Regions from separate parts of the Lysinibacillus sp. Ag94 genome, predicted to be linked through region 1. Evidence: riboswitches for the same ligand, from Rfam matches in the RefSeq annotation. Region 1 holds a riboswitch; the other holds the start of a gene.
What was found. Region 1 has a riboswitch for preQ1 ahead of queC (7-cyano-7-deazaguanine synthase QueC). Riboswitches for the same ligand answer to the same signal wherever they lie in the genome.

Region 1 (8,684 bases):
ATTATTTGTGAAAATCGGTTTGGTTATTGATCAATGAAGTTCGTGTTCCTCAGACTAGATACTTTTTTCACATTCCGCATGTAAATGTCAAAATAATCTTGTACATTTTTGCTCGTCTAAACATGTACACTTTCGCTGATTAACTACGTTTCTTTACAAGTGTGTGAATAATTACAACTTGACACGGAGCCTCTACGCGCATGATTCGCTAGGCTAGAACCCAGCTACATCAATGGCTAGCCGATGCTATTATGCTCGCCACTCCTGTAAAGTCTACTGCTACCTTCACGATTCAACTATTTACTCTATCGCTTATATACATGTTGGGCGTACAAAAAAAGTATAGGCCAAATTAACCTATACTCTCACACCTTCCCAAGTTATAATCTTTTCCCTTTCGATTTGAAGGTTTTTACAACACGCATTTGATGGTAGTCAAATAAATAATGATAACACCATACAATTTATTGTAATGACGCACTATTTATACACCTCTTTTATTCCCCCAAACGAGGGCATGCAACTGTGGTAGTACTTTGACATCTCTGAATTCCTCATCGTTAATCACTCTATCAATCAGCGCATGATAGTTATCCAACAAATGGAGTATCAATTGAGAATTGTCAGTTGTTGTGAGATCATCATTACCGACTTGGAGATAAAAAGGAATCATTGGATATCGTTGGTGAATTTGTTTAGCATATTCGTAATCCTCTTGATTAAAAACGACTACTTTTAGAGATATATGGTGATTACTGTTGCGATTTTTAAGCTTTTCGAACATATTAGAGAGCACCGAATAGTCTGTGGTCATTCCAGAACTAGGTGGCTTAGGTGAGATTGTCAGTTCATCAATCTCATACATCCATTTTTGCCACCTACTTCCCTGTGTTTCCACCCCGATCTTTATGTCGTTTTCTTTTAAAATCGCAATGAGTTCTTCCAAATTTTGATGGAGTGCAGGATTGCCGCCTGATATCGTGACAAATGAAAAACCACTGCCTCCAAGGCGTTTCAACTCAGACCAAATCTCTTGTGCTGTCATTTGGACGATAAGATGTTTTGCGCTACCATCCCATGTAAACGATGAATCACACCAAGAACAGGAATAATCACAGCCTGCAGTTCTCACAAACATAGTCTTTTGGCCAACGACCATTCCCTCGCCTTGAATCGTCGGTCCAAAAATCTCGATAACAGGTACCTTACTCAACTTCCATCCACTCCCGTCTAGCTTCTGCATAGCTTGTCGGAGTTTCATATAGTCTGATAAACTCTACACGCGCACCGTTATATCTTTGTTCATCATGCAAGGCCTCAGTCAATTTTTCGTAAATCCAAACAACAATGTTCTCTGCCGTCGTATTCATGGGTGGAAGCGTTTCATTTAAATAACGGTGATCTAAATGAATTTCTATTTTTTGTTTCCATATTGCTTTTATATCGCCAAAATCAATCACCAAACCGCGTTCATCTGTGTATCCACTCAGTCCTAATACTACGCGATACGTATGACCGTGCAGGTTTTTACATTTCCCCTCATAATTGTGTAAATGATGAGCCGCATCGAAAGTAAATTCTTTGCTTATGAGTACACGCTTTGTATGATAGTTTAATTGATTTCTGTGAATATCTTCATCTATTTTTTGGAGTTTATCGACGATTATAAATTCTGACATGCCTTAAGACTCCTTCCTGAAGCTCAAATACTCATCAAGCCCTTTATTTCGCAGTTTACATGCCGGGCATTCACCACAGCCATCTGCTATTACACCATTATAGCAAGTCAGCGTTCTTTCTCGTATAAATTCAAGTGCCCCAAACTGATTAGCTAGCTCCCATGTTTGTGCCTTATTCAGCCACATCAACGGTGTATCAATCACAAAGGAATCATCCATCGATAAATTTAATGTTACATTCAAGGATTTAATAAAAACATCTCGGCAATCCGGATATCCGCTAAAATCCGTTTCACAAACGCCAGTGACAATATGCTTAGCTCCTACTTGACTCGCTAAAACGCCCGCAAATGAAAGAAAGAGAAGATTTCGACCAGGTACAAAGGTCGATGGAAGCTCACCATTTTCTCCGTCTACTACCTTTATGTCTTGTCGTGTCAACGCATTCGGAGCAAGCTGATTCAGGAGTGACATATCTAGAATGTGATGCTTAACTCCGAGCTCCCGTGCTATCTCCTTCGCACATTCAATTTCAAGACGATGCCTTTGACCATAATCAAAAGTAACAGCCTCAACTTCTTCAAAATGTTCTTTTGCCCAGAACAAACAAGTTGTACTGTCCTGACCTCCACTAAATACAACAATTGCTTTTTCTTGTTTCATCTAGAAAAACTCCCTTATATCGATTTTTTTAACGAATATTGTGTACCTTAGTACCAAAAAGTTCAATTCAATCCCAGCTTCGGCAAGACATAAAAAAACCTCCTTGTAAAATGTTTCCCAACACTTTTCAAGAGAGGCATTACCAATCATTCTATTAAAACATAAGTAAAAACATAAAAAAAAGCCACGTCCGATATGGACATGGCATATTGTCATGTTTCCATAGTTTTTTATAGAGGGTATTTGCTATGAACCTCTCCCGATCTAGTCCGGGCATTCTTTTCAATATAATACAAAAAATAGTATGAAACGTCAATTGTATTTTTCTTCTCTGGAAAAACCACTGTTATATAGTACACTAAACACTTTGCTGAGATTTAATTCATTCACAAAATAGTCATATTACCTCAATAAATCATAATTCCATTGTCTAGAACAGATTTATTTTGCACCTGATTTCCTAAAATATATAGCTTTTTTAAATTAGGCAAATTCACTAATGGCTCTACATTCGAAATAGCGTTATTTTCCAAGTGAAGCACCTCAATTTGGTGCCACTTTTCCATAAAACCCAATGATTGCAGTGAACTATCTTGGATAGTGAATGAATGCAGAGCTGTAAGACCAACAAAGTAAGGCATTACCTGATCAACTTCATGTACCCAATCACCATTATCTATTCGGAAGGATACATTATTCAAAGTTAAATGTTCCAGTTTGTTGTTGCTAAATGAATTTTGACTATTAAATTGGAACTTACACTCATTACAATTTAACGTTTTTACATGCTGTAAATTGAATAACTCACTCGTCTCTTCATAAAAAGTGGTCTCTTTTAAATTTATTGTTTGCAGATTCGGTAGACGATTTAAAGAACGGATACCTATAAAATTGCCAGACTCCATTGCTGTAAGTTGTTCTAGCTGTGGGTATTTCAATAATTCAGCTCCATTCAAATACGACTGTCCCCCACTTATATCAACAGTTAAATCTTTTAAAGCAGGTGCCTCTAACTTGGATAAGAAAGTATTTTTTAATTCCGCTTTTGTTAAATGGGGTGCTACAATCGGTGCTATTTGGCCACTATAACCAGTTATCGATAAATCGGTCAGTGAAGTCAGGCTACTCACGATATCAAGCAATTCTAATTTATAAAGAGAAGCTAAACGCAACTTTGTCAATGAAGACTTATTTCTAAGACGTTCTACATTCGTAATATCTATATTTTCAAGATCAAGCGTTTGTAAATTAGGCATGTTTTGTATAAAATCAAGCGTTTTTAAGTTTTTTACCGCTGTAAGTTTCAAATTTTGTAATTGATTCAGTGAATAGAATGAGCTAAAATCTGTTGCTTCACTATAATCTATTGCTAACGACTCTAAATCAGTTAATAAAGACAACCACTTCAAATCGTTGGCAAATTTTATAGACAATGATTTTAACGGCAGTTTATTCAGCAGTGGGAAATCTGTAACCTCCTCGGTGTGATACGAAATTTCAAGTGATTGAAGATTAGGAAATTGTAATAGTAAAGCAAGTTCATCATTACTTCGAATTTGAATAGAGAGCTCTACAACATTGGACTTATCGCTAAAATAGTCAGCAATTTTACTAAATGATTCATTAAAGCGGCCTGTATAACTTTTTAAACCTTCCAGATGTCGGAAGCTTACATTTTCACTTTGTGATATTTCATAATCCCCCATCAGATTCAATACCGTCAAACCTGTAAAGGCTTCAAAATCTTTTTGTTCAATTTTTTGTGTATTTAATAGCTTATCCATAATAATATAGGTAGAAATTTTGGCTTGCTTATTTGTAAACGGATCGTCAAGACTGTAATCAAAATGCCATTGATCTTCAGAATAGTATGCCTTCAAATAACGGACACTTGCGATTTCTTCTTTAGACGGCATTGCTTCACCTTTATCAAAAATATCTTTTAAAAAGAATAAAAGAACTTCGCTTTCTGGCATTTTCCGAATAGGTATTTCCTTATGTTTACCAAATTCTGTTTGATTGCCACTCAAAAGAAAATAGCCAAGAAATACACAAAGGAAGACAATCGGTATTATTAAAAGCGCTTTTAAATTCGTTTTTGGACGTGTATCTTTATGCGCAGAAGTTGTACCATAATAATTATTAATCGTCTGATCAACATAATAAACTTTATTTTCTTTCAACATTATTTCAGTTTCACAAAAAGGACATTTGAATGATTGTCCCTCTCTATATTCAATTTTCCCATTACAATTCGGACAATTTAATTTAATGAATTCCACTGGCAATCTCCTCTCCAGCTCTACTTTTAATTAAGCTTAGTTGTCCGAAAAATAATTGTCAATATTTCTATTAAATACTAATTATCTGGATCATCACCAAAACATGTGGTTGATTTCCGTTCCGACTGGGCGCTTTGTAGCTGTCGCTTCGCTTTCGCTACAGATAAACATTTGTTGCTGTCGCTTCGCTTTCGCACAGAAAACATTTGTTGCTGACGCTTCGCTTTCGCACAGAAAACATTTGTTGCTGTCGCTTCGCTTTCGCACAGAAAACATCCGCTGCGCTGCAGGGTCAGATCACTGATCCCCGAGGAGTCGCCCAATCGGAACGAAGGTCAACTATTTACATAGTAGACGTTTTACAAATGTCTTCCACAACTTTTGGTGATGAACCTATTATCTTCCACCTTAAGACTTACAAAAAAGTCGCCCATATGTTTTCTAGTACAAACTTAAAATAACAATATAAAATTGTTTAACAATTTTCATACGAATTGGTATCCAAATCGCATTATAAAGCTAACATTATAGAAAGTTCTATAACGATGCGAATACATAATCTTCTTTTCGCTCGAATTAGTTAACGTGATAATTTAAATGGAAGGAACTATTCAACTTACCGGGCAGGTTAGCGGAAGAAGGAATTTATCTATTTGAGTAGAATATACTAACTATTAAAGCTAACAAAAAATGTTAATGTGAAAGAACCTTAATGTAGCCATAATTCATTAATATTTAATAGCTCCTTCTATAACTTTCACATTTACGTACTCTATTGATAAAAAGAGAGGTAAAAGATGAATTATAAGACGAAAAGAATTTTATTTTTTTCAGCAGGTACATTAACCTTATCCACATTATACTTATTAACATCAGGGCATTTTAAATTCTTTATACCCTTCTTGTTTATTACTGTTACAACTTTAGTATTATTTTTACTAAATGAAATTAAAAAAACTTAACTCAAAGGAAAAACAAATATGAAAGAAGTGGTAAACCTAGAGTATTGTTTTCTATTATGGTTCGAAAAAAGAACTTAATATGAGTAAATTGGAGGGTAATTTATATTGATGATAGAATGGCCTCGAAGGAAAATTATTCTGATAAAATTAGCAAGGAATTTTACTTTGAGAGAAACTTATTTACCAAATTAGCAGTTCAAACACGATTGGTTCTCTTTTTTTACATATTACAGCGATTGAGTTTGTTCATCAGATATTCTCATTTAAAATCAAACTTTATTAGAAAATGAGTACTTAGAGTTGGACAAAAAAGGTACTGCATTTGCAGTACCTTTTAATATGCTAATTAATTGTCTTTTTACCGTGCGATTTTGCTTTTTGTACTCAAAACAGAACCCATAAGGCGACTTTTTTGTTTATTCACTTTTTTAACTTCTGGTTTATAATCCTCTGACGTAAGAGTAAGCTTTTACGTTTAAAGGTTTATTCATCGCGATCAAGTGCTTCTTTCACAAATGTAGGAAGTGCGAATGCACCAACGTGTAAATCTGTATTGTAATATTTCGTTTTTAGAGCAAATTTGTCCCAAGCATCTACTTGAATATCTTTAATTGGATGTAATGCTTTTGAAGCAAATCCGAATAGCCAGTGTCCTGATGGATACGTTGGCATATGGAATTGATATACGCTTGCGATTGGGAAAATACCTTTAATTTTTTTATGTGCTTTACGCATGTTTTCTGCATACTCCGTGAAGTATGGTGATTCGTGTTGATTAATTAAAATTCCTTTTTCATTTAATACACGGTAGCATTCTTTATAAAAAGCTGTTGTAAATAAACCTTCGCCGACAGAAATTGGATCAGTAGAATCTACTAATATTAAATCGAATGATTGATCCGCTGCGTTTTGAACGTAAGCTAAGCCATCATCGAAAATCAATTCCATACGAGGATCCTCTTCGACACCAGAAGCTGTAATTGGAAGGTATTTTTGGCTTAAACGGAATACTAACTCATCGATTTCAACCATAACTACTTTTTCTACTGATTCGTATCGTAGTACTTCACGAGCAGTACCACCATCACCACCACCAATAATTAATACCTTTTTTATATCTGGGTTAGTCGCGAATGCTGGGTGTGTAATCATATCGTGATAAACGAACTCATCTTTTTCATTAACCATCATCAAACCGTCTAACGTGAAGAAAGTACCAAACTCTTCACTTTTATAAAAATCGATTTTTTGGAACGGAGATTGTTCACTATGAATCTCTTCGTTGTATCCGATTGAAAATTTACAGTTATCGCTCCATTGTTCTGTATACCATTTCATTAAATCACGTCCTCTAATACTTCTTGTTTCACTAAAATTGTATCAATTTCTTGTTCTGCAAATTGGCGAATTTTATCTGCCATTCCACGTGGAACTTCAAATGATTCTGTCTTTTTCGCTTGCAGTTTTTGTTCTAAATATTCTGCTGCTTTCCAGGGGCTTACTGAATCGCCACAAGTATAAACATCTACAGAGGCAAATCCGTATTCTGGCCAAGTATGAATCGTTAAATGGGATTCAGCAATAATTACTGCACCCGAAACACCATATGGGTTGAAATGATGGAAGCAAGATTCTACAATTGTTGCCCCAGAATAGTCAGCAGCTTCATTCATAAACTGTTCGATTAATGCATTTTGCTCAATAATTTCACTTGGGCAACCATAAAATTCAATTAATACGTGTCTTCCTAATGTTGATAATTCAATGCTCATTTATTTGTCTCCCTTACGACTGTAATATAATTTTCTTCTTTCGTTTCGAACAGAACATTCCCAAAATTAAGAAAATAGAAGTTATATAATTCTACTACTTCCTCTGAAATAACTTCACCAGGGATAATTAGTGGTATTCCCGGTGGATAAATCATTAATGAATCGGCACTAATTCTACCTACCGCATCATAAATTAACGTTGTTTCTGTTTCAGCATTACACGCCTGTTGCGGTGTCATGGCTAATTTATTAATGTGATTCGCTGTCACATAAGCTGACTGAATCGCATCTTTTTTTGCGTGATGAAGTTCAATATCTTTCAATGCATGTACTAATTTACCGATTGTTTCATTCGTATCAATATGACTAATGACTGCCATTATGACATATCCTTCAGCAAGTTCTAATTGAATGCCATATTGTTGTTTTAATATTGTGTAAACTTCGAAACCAGTTAAACCGAGATCGTTCACACGAATAACAAGTTTCGTCCAATCATAGGATTGATTAAAATTTTGTTGTACATAGTCAGCTTTTAGCACTTCATAGCGTGAATTATGTTCAATTTCTTCAATTGCCGCATCAACAATTGACTTTAATCGGCTATAACGTTGTTGACCATACAAAGCCAATTCCCTTCGTGCTACATCTAAAGAGCTCATTAATAAATAATTGGCACTCGTCGTTTGCAGCATATTTAATACTTTTTGCAAATGCTTCGAATCGATTCGTTGTTCTTGTAGTAATAGAAGCGAACTTTGTGTTAATGAACCCCCAGTTTTATGCATACTGACCGTTACTGCATCGGCACCAGCACTAATCGCATCGTTAGCATCAGGTAAAAATGTTAAATGCGCTCCGTGTGCACTATCAACTATAACTGTTACATTTTGTTCATGTGCCAGCTTGCAAATTTCTTGCAGTTGATTCATCGAACCAAAATATGTTGGATACGTTACAAGTAAAGCTTTCGCTTGTGGATTTTCTGCAAGTGCCGCTTTTACATTTTTAACTGAAATTCCGTGTGCAATACCAAAATGTTGATCAACTTCAGGTTGAATAAACACTGGTTTTGCTCCGCTTAATATAATGCCGTTCATCACTGATTTATGGCAGTTACGAGGTACGATCAATGTATCCCCCTGTTTACATGTCGCTAAAATCATCGCGAGAATACCTACAGTAGTGCCATTTACTAAAAAGTAAGCGTAGTCTACATTAAATGCTTGTGCAGCTAATTGTTGAGATTCTTTAATAACCGATTCCGGATGACTTAATAAATCAAGTTCCTTCATCGAGTTTACGTCCATTCTTAATGTCATTTCT
Region 2 (8,684 bases), 2.0 Mb from region 1:
ATCAATCGATTGGCAATTGCTACAATGCCATTTCCCATGGATGTAACGTAGAACATGGTCAAAATGACAATGAGAGCATAGTGCACCTTTCTTTAATTCACCCACTTTAATATCTAGAGTCCATTGAATTGGTTTGTGCCTCGTTAAAATATGCGCCGATAATTCTCTCAAATCTTTTTCGCTTAGACAGACTTGTTGATGCTGCTTGAACAGTTTATATATCCTTTCTGCCAAACCACTTACATGAATAATTGGCTGCGACAAGAAAGTCGGCGTCATAATCATATTCGGATTTGCAGAAATGACTATATATTCAATCGGTATATGATGACCGCTCATTTGAAATAGCCGACGCAAAAACCTAGCATGGCGCTTCACTTGATCAAAGGGATTGCGAAAGCCATCTACTCTGCCATTAGAAGTAATTCGAATAAATTGATGGTTACCTTCCATATATTCTACACGCCCAACGATATTTTTGATTTCCACTATTAAAATAAAATTCTGCGACATCAACAATGTATCCATTTGATGTATGGATCCACCTTCATCCTTAAGCGCAACATCGTGTAATAAATAATGCGTTTGCTCTAAATAAATACTTTGCCATTCTCGATCTACTCGTTGCTCACCTGCATACCCTGCTCTTGTTCTATTGAGCAAATCTTGATAGTAAGTAGTTTGTGGGTGAGATTTCGGTAATCGCCTTTCAAGCATTTCTAATGTGAGTTGTTTTGATGAAACTTCGCGCTTTTTGAGTAACATATTTTCACCTCCTTTAGTTAGATTATAATGCACTTTATCGAAAGAGTTTGCTTATTTATCGAGAATTTTATCGACATCCAACGAAAAAACGCCCACACCTATGTATGAGCGTTTTATCATAAATTATCCTAGTAGCGCACGGTCTGAATTCATTTTCTCTCCGCGGATGCGTTCGAACTCTGCCATTAAATCTGGGATGGTTAATTCATGCTTACGATCCTCGCCGACCTCTAAAATAATTTGACCTTTATCCATCATAATCAGTCGATTTCCTAAATCTAATGCCTGTTGCATATTGTGCGTGACCATTAATGTCGTTAAGTTGTCTTTCTCAACTAAATATTTCGTAATACGTGTGATTAACTCTGCACGAGATGGGTCAAGTGCCGCAGTATGCTCGTCTAGCAATAAAATCGAAGGCTTCGTAAATGTTGCCATTAAAAGTGACAAAGCTTGACGCTCCCCTCCCGAAAGTAAGCCCACTTTTGCAGACAATCGATTTTCAAGATTTAAACCCAACATCTCTAACGATTCCTTGAAAAATTCACGACGCTTTTTATCAACACCGAAGCGCATGCCTCTACTCTTATTACGTGAGTAAGCTAATGCTAAATTTTCCTCAATCGTCATTGTTGGCGCTGTACCAGCCATCGGATCCTGGAATACTCGACCGATAAAGTGGGAACGTTTATATTCTGGCAAAGTAGTAACCTCATTCTGATCAATTGATACCGTGCCAAAGTCTGGTGTTAGCGCGCCAGAAATCATATTCATCATGGTCGATTTACCAGCACCATTACTGCCGATAATTGTGACGAAATCCCCTGGCTTCAAATGCAAATTAATTTCTGCGAGTGCAATTTTTTCATCAGGCGTACCTTCATTAAAAATCTTATTAATGCCGTTTAATTTAAGCAAGGCGCTTCCCTCCCTGCTCAACCGTCTTTACGTGTGTTCTCTCTGCTGCACGCTTCACCTTTCGTTTTCGTTCCTTACCCTTATTGATAAATTGCGGTAAAACTAACGCTATAATAACAATGATAGCCGTTATTAATTTCATATCGCCTGAATCAAGGAAATCTACTCGTAATGCTAATGCTAAAATAATGCGGTAAATGATCGCTCCAGCAATGACAGCGAAAGTTGTGCGCATAATCGTTTTTGTACCGAAAATTGCTTCACCGATAATAACAGATGCAAGACCAATCACAATCATTCCAATCCCCATACTGACATCTGAGAACTTTGAATATTGAGCGATTAAAGCTCCAGAAAATGCCACAAGTGCATTAGAAAGTCCTAGCCCTAAAATTATAAGTGTATCTGTATTTGCCGAGAAGCTACGAATCATGCGCTTATTATCACCGGTTGCTCGAATAGCCAATCCAACCTCTGTTTTTAAGAACCAGTCTGCAATGAACTTAATGATAATCGTAATGATTAAAACTACGATTATCGTACTCCATGTTGAAGGTAGTTGCTGAACGCCGAGGCCTTTTAATAGGTTATTTAAAGCAGTATCGATTCCCAAATTACTCCAAAACGCTTGAAACTTTGAAAATAAAGTCTCTGAATTTAATAGTGGAATATTCGGACGACCTATCGTATTTTCTGCTGTTGATCCCATAATGCGTAGGTTAATAGAATACAAAGCAATCATCATTAAAATTCCCGATAATAGAGGATTAATCTTTCCTTTTGTGTGAAGAATTCCTGTCATACATCCAGCAATAAATCCAGCAACAATTGCCACCAAAGTTGCTAAGATTGGGTGGTAGCCAAGCATAATCATTGTCGCTGCTGTAGCTGCCCCTGTTACAAAGCTTCCATCAACCGTTAAGTCTGGAAAATCTAACACACGGAATGTTAAATACACACCAAGTGCCATAATTGCATAGATGATCCCTTGCTCCATCGCGCCAAATATAGCTAAAAACATAGTTCATCATCTCCTAATAATTTCTTAATAAATATAATTTCGCTCAACACCATAACTTGAAATTGATTTCTGGGGCGCCCGATAAGCCTTCGTTCCTCTATCGCTACTTCCTAAGAGTCGCCTAGCCTTACTCCAATCAATTTTCAATATGAACCATCATTTTTAGTATTCTAATAAGATGAAACTAGAAAGGATTACCCCACCATAATTGGGATTAATGCAATGTACTCTATTCGCTCGTAACTATATATAGCGCTAATCCTTCCTCATAATGACTTCATTTTTTATTCTAAAAAGTAGATAAAGCGGGGGCAGTTTTCGTTCTCCCCCGCTTCGTTCCATAAGATAATCATGTCGTCATTACTTTTCTAACAGCTCTGCACCCCAAGAATCCTTCATTTTGATCCCTAAATCATCCGCTACTTTTTTATTGATTAATAGTTTTAATTTTTGTGGGTATTGCGCTGGTATATCAGCAGGTGTTGCTTCACCTTTTAGAATCTTCACAGCCATTTGCCCCGCCTCATAACCGATGTCATAATATTCAAAACCATATGCAGCTAAGCCACCACGTGCTACAGAGTCAAGCTCTCCTACAACTAGTGGTAATTTATTAGAGTTTGCTACATCAATTACTGACTCAAGTGCCGAAACTACTGTATTATCAGTAATGATATAGAATGCATCCGCTTTACCGATTAATGATTCAGCAGCTTGTTTTACTTCTGCAGAAGTTGCCGCAGATGCCTCAACTACTGTTAGGCCTTGCTCAGCCATAACTTTTTTCACTTCTTTTACTTGTGCTACTGAGTTTTGCTCACCAGCGTTGTAAACCATACCTACTTTTTTCGCACCTAGTTCCTTTAAGAATGCTACTGTTTTTGAAATAGTATCAGGATGTAAATCAATCGTTCCTGTTACGTTTTTTCCTGGCTTCTCCATAGATTCAATGAGCTGTGCGCCAACAGCATCCGTTACAGAAGTGAAGACAATCGGAATATCACTAGTAGCTGTCGCCGCCGCTTGTGCTGATGGTGTAGAGTTAGCAAAGATTAAATCTACGTTGGCACTTACTAGATTGTTTGCAATCGTCGTATTAAGACTATTATCTCCTTGCGCTATTTGCGGATCGTATTCAACTTTTAAGCCAGATTCTTCAATTGCTTTTTTGAAACCTTCAGTTGCAGCATTTAAAGATGGATGCTCAACAATTTGAGTAATCCCAATTTTAAATGTTTTGTCATCTGCATTGCTGCTCTCACTTGCATTATTCTTGTCGTTCTCTTTTGAGTCTGATGAACTAGATCCACTGTTGCCACAAGCAGCAAGCATTAAAACTAATCCAAATAACAGGAACGAAAGCTTTCTTAAATTGCTTTTCACAAATAATCCCCCCAATATTATCTCTAATATTTATCACACTTTATCCAAACAAAGTGTGAACTTATCGCTATATTATCGTTATTATATAGGTTCGTCAACAACATTATGAATGTTCTGACTATTAAACTTCACAAAATATTTTATTTTTTCACTTAATTTGTCACTTTAAACCGCTAAACTACACTATTTCTATAAATTGATTTCTTTTTCTAATATAACAAAAGTTTTATTGACAAATTTCGCGAAGTTATTTTTCTGCTATTGATTTTTCAAGTAATTTATATAAAACCTAAAAACCCGACATTCCCCAAAATAAATGTCAGGCAGTCAAATTATTATATTTATTCACTATTACTTCTACAAGGTATCTACTTATTTTGGAAGCATACGTGCGTTTGAGCAACACCTTGGATGGCAGAATAAAATTAACATTCGAGTTCACTATTCTCCCTTAATGTTTACATTTGGCCACTAACAAGATTGATCTACATATTTCAGTCTCCTTTTTTACACTTAATGCATATGATGCAAATAAGACGAATGCTGCTTTCTAAAAGGAGGAATACCATGAACAATGAAGAAACCAATTTAAATCAACCTTCTTATTCACAAGAGAAACAAAATGCAAATATAGAGGATATTGACACAATCATCTCTAATCTTTGTGACAGTCTATTTGCATTTTCTCTAGATTTTGCCTTAAATGCCTTGGAATATACAAAAGATTTAGATGGAGAACTAGAATATACAGATGAATTCAAAAAACAACTTGACGATATCATTTTTGAAATAGGAGAAATTAAAAATGTTTTAGATGAATAAATCCCAACGAGAGACCTCCTACTTCTTTAGCACCAAGGCATCCTCAGAATAGAAGTTTAAAAAAGCAGAGGTGTCTAAATGCAAAGCTTTCAAGATATGTGTACAAAATTTGCTCAGATTGCCAACGGAAAAGCTTCTATGGAACATGGTGTATGTTCCGTAAAACTTAATCGAAATCTTACTGTTACGATTCAAGGTCGCCCAAGTCGTAGTGCACTTCATGCTGGAATAACGTTCGAATCACTCGATATATATGGAAATGCACTTAACTTAGGAGAAGTTGTAGTACTTCAAGAAGAATTAACACCATTTGTTAAGGTACTTGCAGAAAATAATTTAATTATTAGTGCCGTCCATAATCACTGGATATATTCAGATCCAGTAATTTTATACGTTCATTTTCAATCAATAGAGCCCCCATTAATCTTCGCCCAAAAATTTGCTCAAGCATTTCGTGTTTTAAAAAGATAACTCTACCTGTTAAAAGAACTGCTTAGAACAGTTCTTTTTACTATGACTGTTTTTAATGTTCACGGTTGCTTCTCAGCTATAGTTCAGTTTCATTCATTCCATCTGTAATGAAGCAACTGTACAAGCCCTCTTCTTATGAGCACAACGAACAAGGGTTAAATATTACCTTTAGCACTATGAATTTCTGCGTTTTTTTTACTCATTGCTATTTACAAATAAGCATGAACATTGATATGATTGCATTTGCTTCACGTGGTTCGTAACCATCCCACGCAAAAAAACTAAGGAGAAATGTATATGAAAGTGAAATTTTTAACAACGAGTGGCATAATTGCAGCTCTTTACATCGCTATTACATTGTTAGTCGCCCCATTTGGCTTTACAGAGGTGCAGTTCCGTCTATCAGAAATGTTTAATCATTTAGTTGCGTTTAATCCACGCTTTGCCTTCGGAATCATTATTGGTGTATTTATCTCCAATCTATTTTCACCAAACGGCATTATCGATTTGTATTTTGGTGTAGCCCATTCGATGATTACTCTTGGATTGTTCATTCTTATTTGTAAATTTGTTAAAAATATTTGGGCACGTTTAGTCATTAATACATTATTATTTACTTGCACAATGTTCATCATTGCTTTTGAATTGAACATTGCACTAGAATTACCATTCTTCTGGACATGGTTAACTGTTGCTACAGGTGAATTTATTGTCTTAGCGGTCGGTGCACCGATTATGTATACATTGAATAAACGCTTAAACTTCAAAAATTTAATTTAACTGACGGATCTTAATAGATTCGTCTTTTTTTATTTTCTTGTTATTCTTGACAATATTCCGAAAATACTTTACAATTCTTTTCAATAAATGCTAAGAAAAAGAATAGTAGCAAGCGGGCGTACTTAAAGAGAGCTGATGGTTGGTGCAAATCAGTAGTACGTACTTGCGAATGGGCTTTGGAGCAGCCTCATCAAATGTGAGGACGAATTTACTCCCCGTTACCGGAGTACGAAAGCGCGCAATATATGCGAATGAAGGTGGCACCACGGTTACTCGTCCTTTTTACAGAAGGATTGTAGTGACTTTTTTTTATGGAAAAATTAGAAAAGAGGAGTCGAGAGAAGATGAGTATAGTAGTAGAGAAAAAAGGATATTTCGGTGAATTTGGTGGTAGCTTTGTTCCTGCTGAACTTCAAAATGTATTAAATATTTTAGATGAAAACTTCCAAAAATATAAAGACGATGAAGACTTTAAGAAAGAGCTAGATTATTATTTCCATGAATATATTGGGCGCAAATCACCACTTTATTTTGCTGAAAATTTAACAAAACAATTAGGCGGCGCAAAAATTTATTTAAAGCGTGAAGATCTTAACCATACAGGTTCACATAAAATTAATAACGTCCTTGGACAGATTTTATTAGCAAAGCGCATGGGTGCTAATCGTGTGATTGCCGAAACAGGTGCGGGTCAGCATGGTGTAGCAACAGCAACGGCTTGTGCAATGTTCGGAATGGATTGCACCATTTATATGGGTTTAAAGGATACAAAGCGTCAAGCATTAAACGTCTTCCGTATGGAGCTTCTTGGTGCAAAGGTAGTAGCTGTTGATAAAGGACAAGGGCGATTAAAGGATGCTGTAGATGAAGCATTTGCTGATTTAGTGGAAAACTATGAGACGACTTTTTATTTACTAGGTTCTGCTGTAGGACCTCACCCATTCCCTTCAATGGTCAAGCATTTCCAATCAGTCATTAGCCGTGAAAGTCGTGAACAAATTATAGAAAAAGAAGGCAAGCTACCAGCAGCAGTACTTGCTTGTGTCGGTGGCGGCAGTAATGCGATCGGTGCGTTTGCGGAATATATTGCAGATGAAAATGTTCGCCTCATCGGCATTGAACCCGATAAGGCCGCTACATTAAATGAAGGAACACCCGGTGAATTACACGGTTTCAAATGTTTAGTACTGCAAGATGCAGAAGGCAATCCACTACCAACGTATTCAATTGCTGCTGGACTAGATTATCCTGGAGCTGGTCCAGAGCATAGCTATTTAAAAACTATTGGTCGTGGAGAATATGTAACGGTGACGAATGAAGAAGTGCTTGAAGCATTCCAAGTGCTGTCAAAGGTTGAAGGAATTATTCCGGCACTAGAAAGCTCCCACGCAGTTGCTCACGCACTAAAACTTGCGCCAACATTATCACCGGAAGAGAGTATTATTATCAATATCTCTGGCCGCGGAGACAAAGACGTAGAACAAGTATTTCAAATGTTAAGTAGATAAAAATGAAAGAGCGACTTCCCTTTGTGGAAATCGCTCTTTTAACTATACAAATGAAGCTAATTTCGGATAAATTTCTGCGATATTATCCCGAAGCTTTATCTTCAGGAACTTTCCAACTGATGTTTTTGGAATTTCATCTAAAAATACTACATCATCCGGTACCCACCATTTTGCAAATTGACTTCCTAAAAATGCCAGAAGCTCCTCTTCACTTGCCGCCATTCCTTCCTTCAATACTACACAAGCTAGCGACAAATAGCTCGTAACGAACTAATATCTCGCTCACAGATAATTACATCTAGAATCGGCCAGCATTCACACAGATATCCAACACTAAAGGACGAAGAAAACTAAATTCTTCGTCCACTTTTAGGAATTTTTTTATGAACAGGCTTTTGTCTGTAGTTTAATTTTTAATTTATCTAGCATATCAACTGTCATTTTTGCTAGATCATACTGCGCTTTAAAGCCCCATTCTTTTTGTGCGGCTTCTATATTTAATGAATTTGGCCAGCTATCTGCTATCGCTTGACGAACCGGGTCTACATGATAATTCATACGAAAATGTGGCAAATGCTTGTTAATTTCCGCCGCAATTTCAGATGGCTCGAAGCTCATTGCAGTGATATTAAAGGCATTGCGATGTATTAGTTTGCTACTATCGGCTTCCATTAAATCTACAATAGCTTGCAATGCATCTGGCATGTACATCATGTCCATATACGTACCTTCTTGAATATAAGATGTATACTTCCCTTGCTCGATCGCCTCATAGAAGATCTCTACCGCATAGTCTGTTGTACCGCCTCCAGGAGGAGTTACGTATGAAATTAACCCAGGGAAGCGTACACCGCGAGTATCTACACCAAAACGATTGAAATAATAATCACATAACAGCTCACCAGCAACTTTATTTACCCCATACATTGTTGTTGGACGCTGTAATGTATCCTGTGGCGTATTATCCTTTGGTGTCGATGGACCAAATGCGCCTATTGAGCTCGGGGTAAAAAATT

Region 2: another riboswitch for preQ1. It lies ahead of MY533_RS01580 (QueT transporter family protein); the one in region 1 lies ahead of queC (7-cyano-7-deazaguanine synthase QueC).

The regions. Positions count from the first base shown of each region.
Region 1 is NZ_CP096780.1:2,308,129-2,316,812, reverse strand. It holds gene queE (7-carboxy-7-deazaguanine synthase QueE) at 485-1,213, opposite strand; gene queD (6-carboxytetrahydropterin synthase QueD) at 1,206-1,679, opposite strand; gene queC (7-cyano-7-deazaguanine synthase QueC) at 1,683-2,342, opposite strand; PreQ1 riboswitch class I at 2,559-2,605, opposite strand; gene MY533_RS10680 (leucine-rich repeat domain-containing protein) at 2,750-4,624, opposite strand; gene speE (polyamine aminopropyltransferase) at 6,070-6,924, opposite strand; gene speD (adenosylmethionine decarboxylase) at 6,924-7,358, opposite strand; gene MY533_RS10665 (aminotransferase class I/II-fold pyridoxal phosphate-dependent enzyme) at 7,355-8,684, opposite strand, start outside.
Region 2 is NZ_CP096780.1:347,978-356,661, reverse strand. It holds gene MY533_RS01610 (nuclease-related domain-containing protein) at 1-765, opposite strand, end outside; gene MY533_RS01605 (ABC transporter ATP-binding protein) at 889-1,683, opposite strand; gene MY533_RS01600 (ABC transporter permease) at 1,676-2,704, opposite strand; gene MY533_RS01595 (ABC transporter substrate-binding protein) at 3,065-4,087, opposite strand; gene MY533_RS01590 (hypothetical protein) at 4,655-4,909, shown strand; gene MY533_RS01585 (DUF1259 domain-containing protein) at 4,988-5,380, shown strand; PreQ1 riboswitch class I at 5,627-5,671, shown strand; gene MY533_RS01580 (QueT transporter family protein) at 5,678-6,160, shown strand; T-box leader at 6,244-6,444, shown strand; gene trpB (tryptophan synthase subunit beta) at 6,505-7,668, shown strand; partial or broken gene MY533_RS01570 (fatty-acid--CoA ligase) at 7,711-7,917, opposite strand; gene MY533_RS01565 (L-threonine 3-dehydrogenase) at 8,050-8,684, opposite strand, start outside.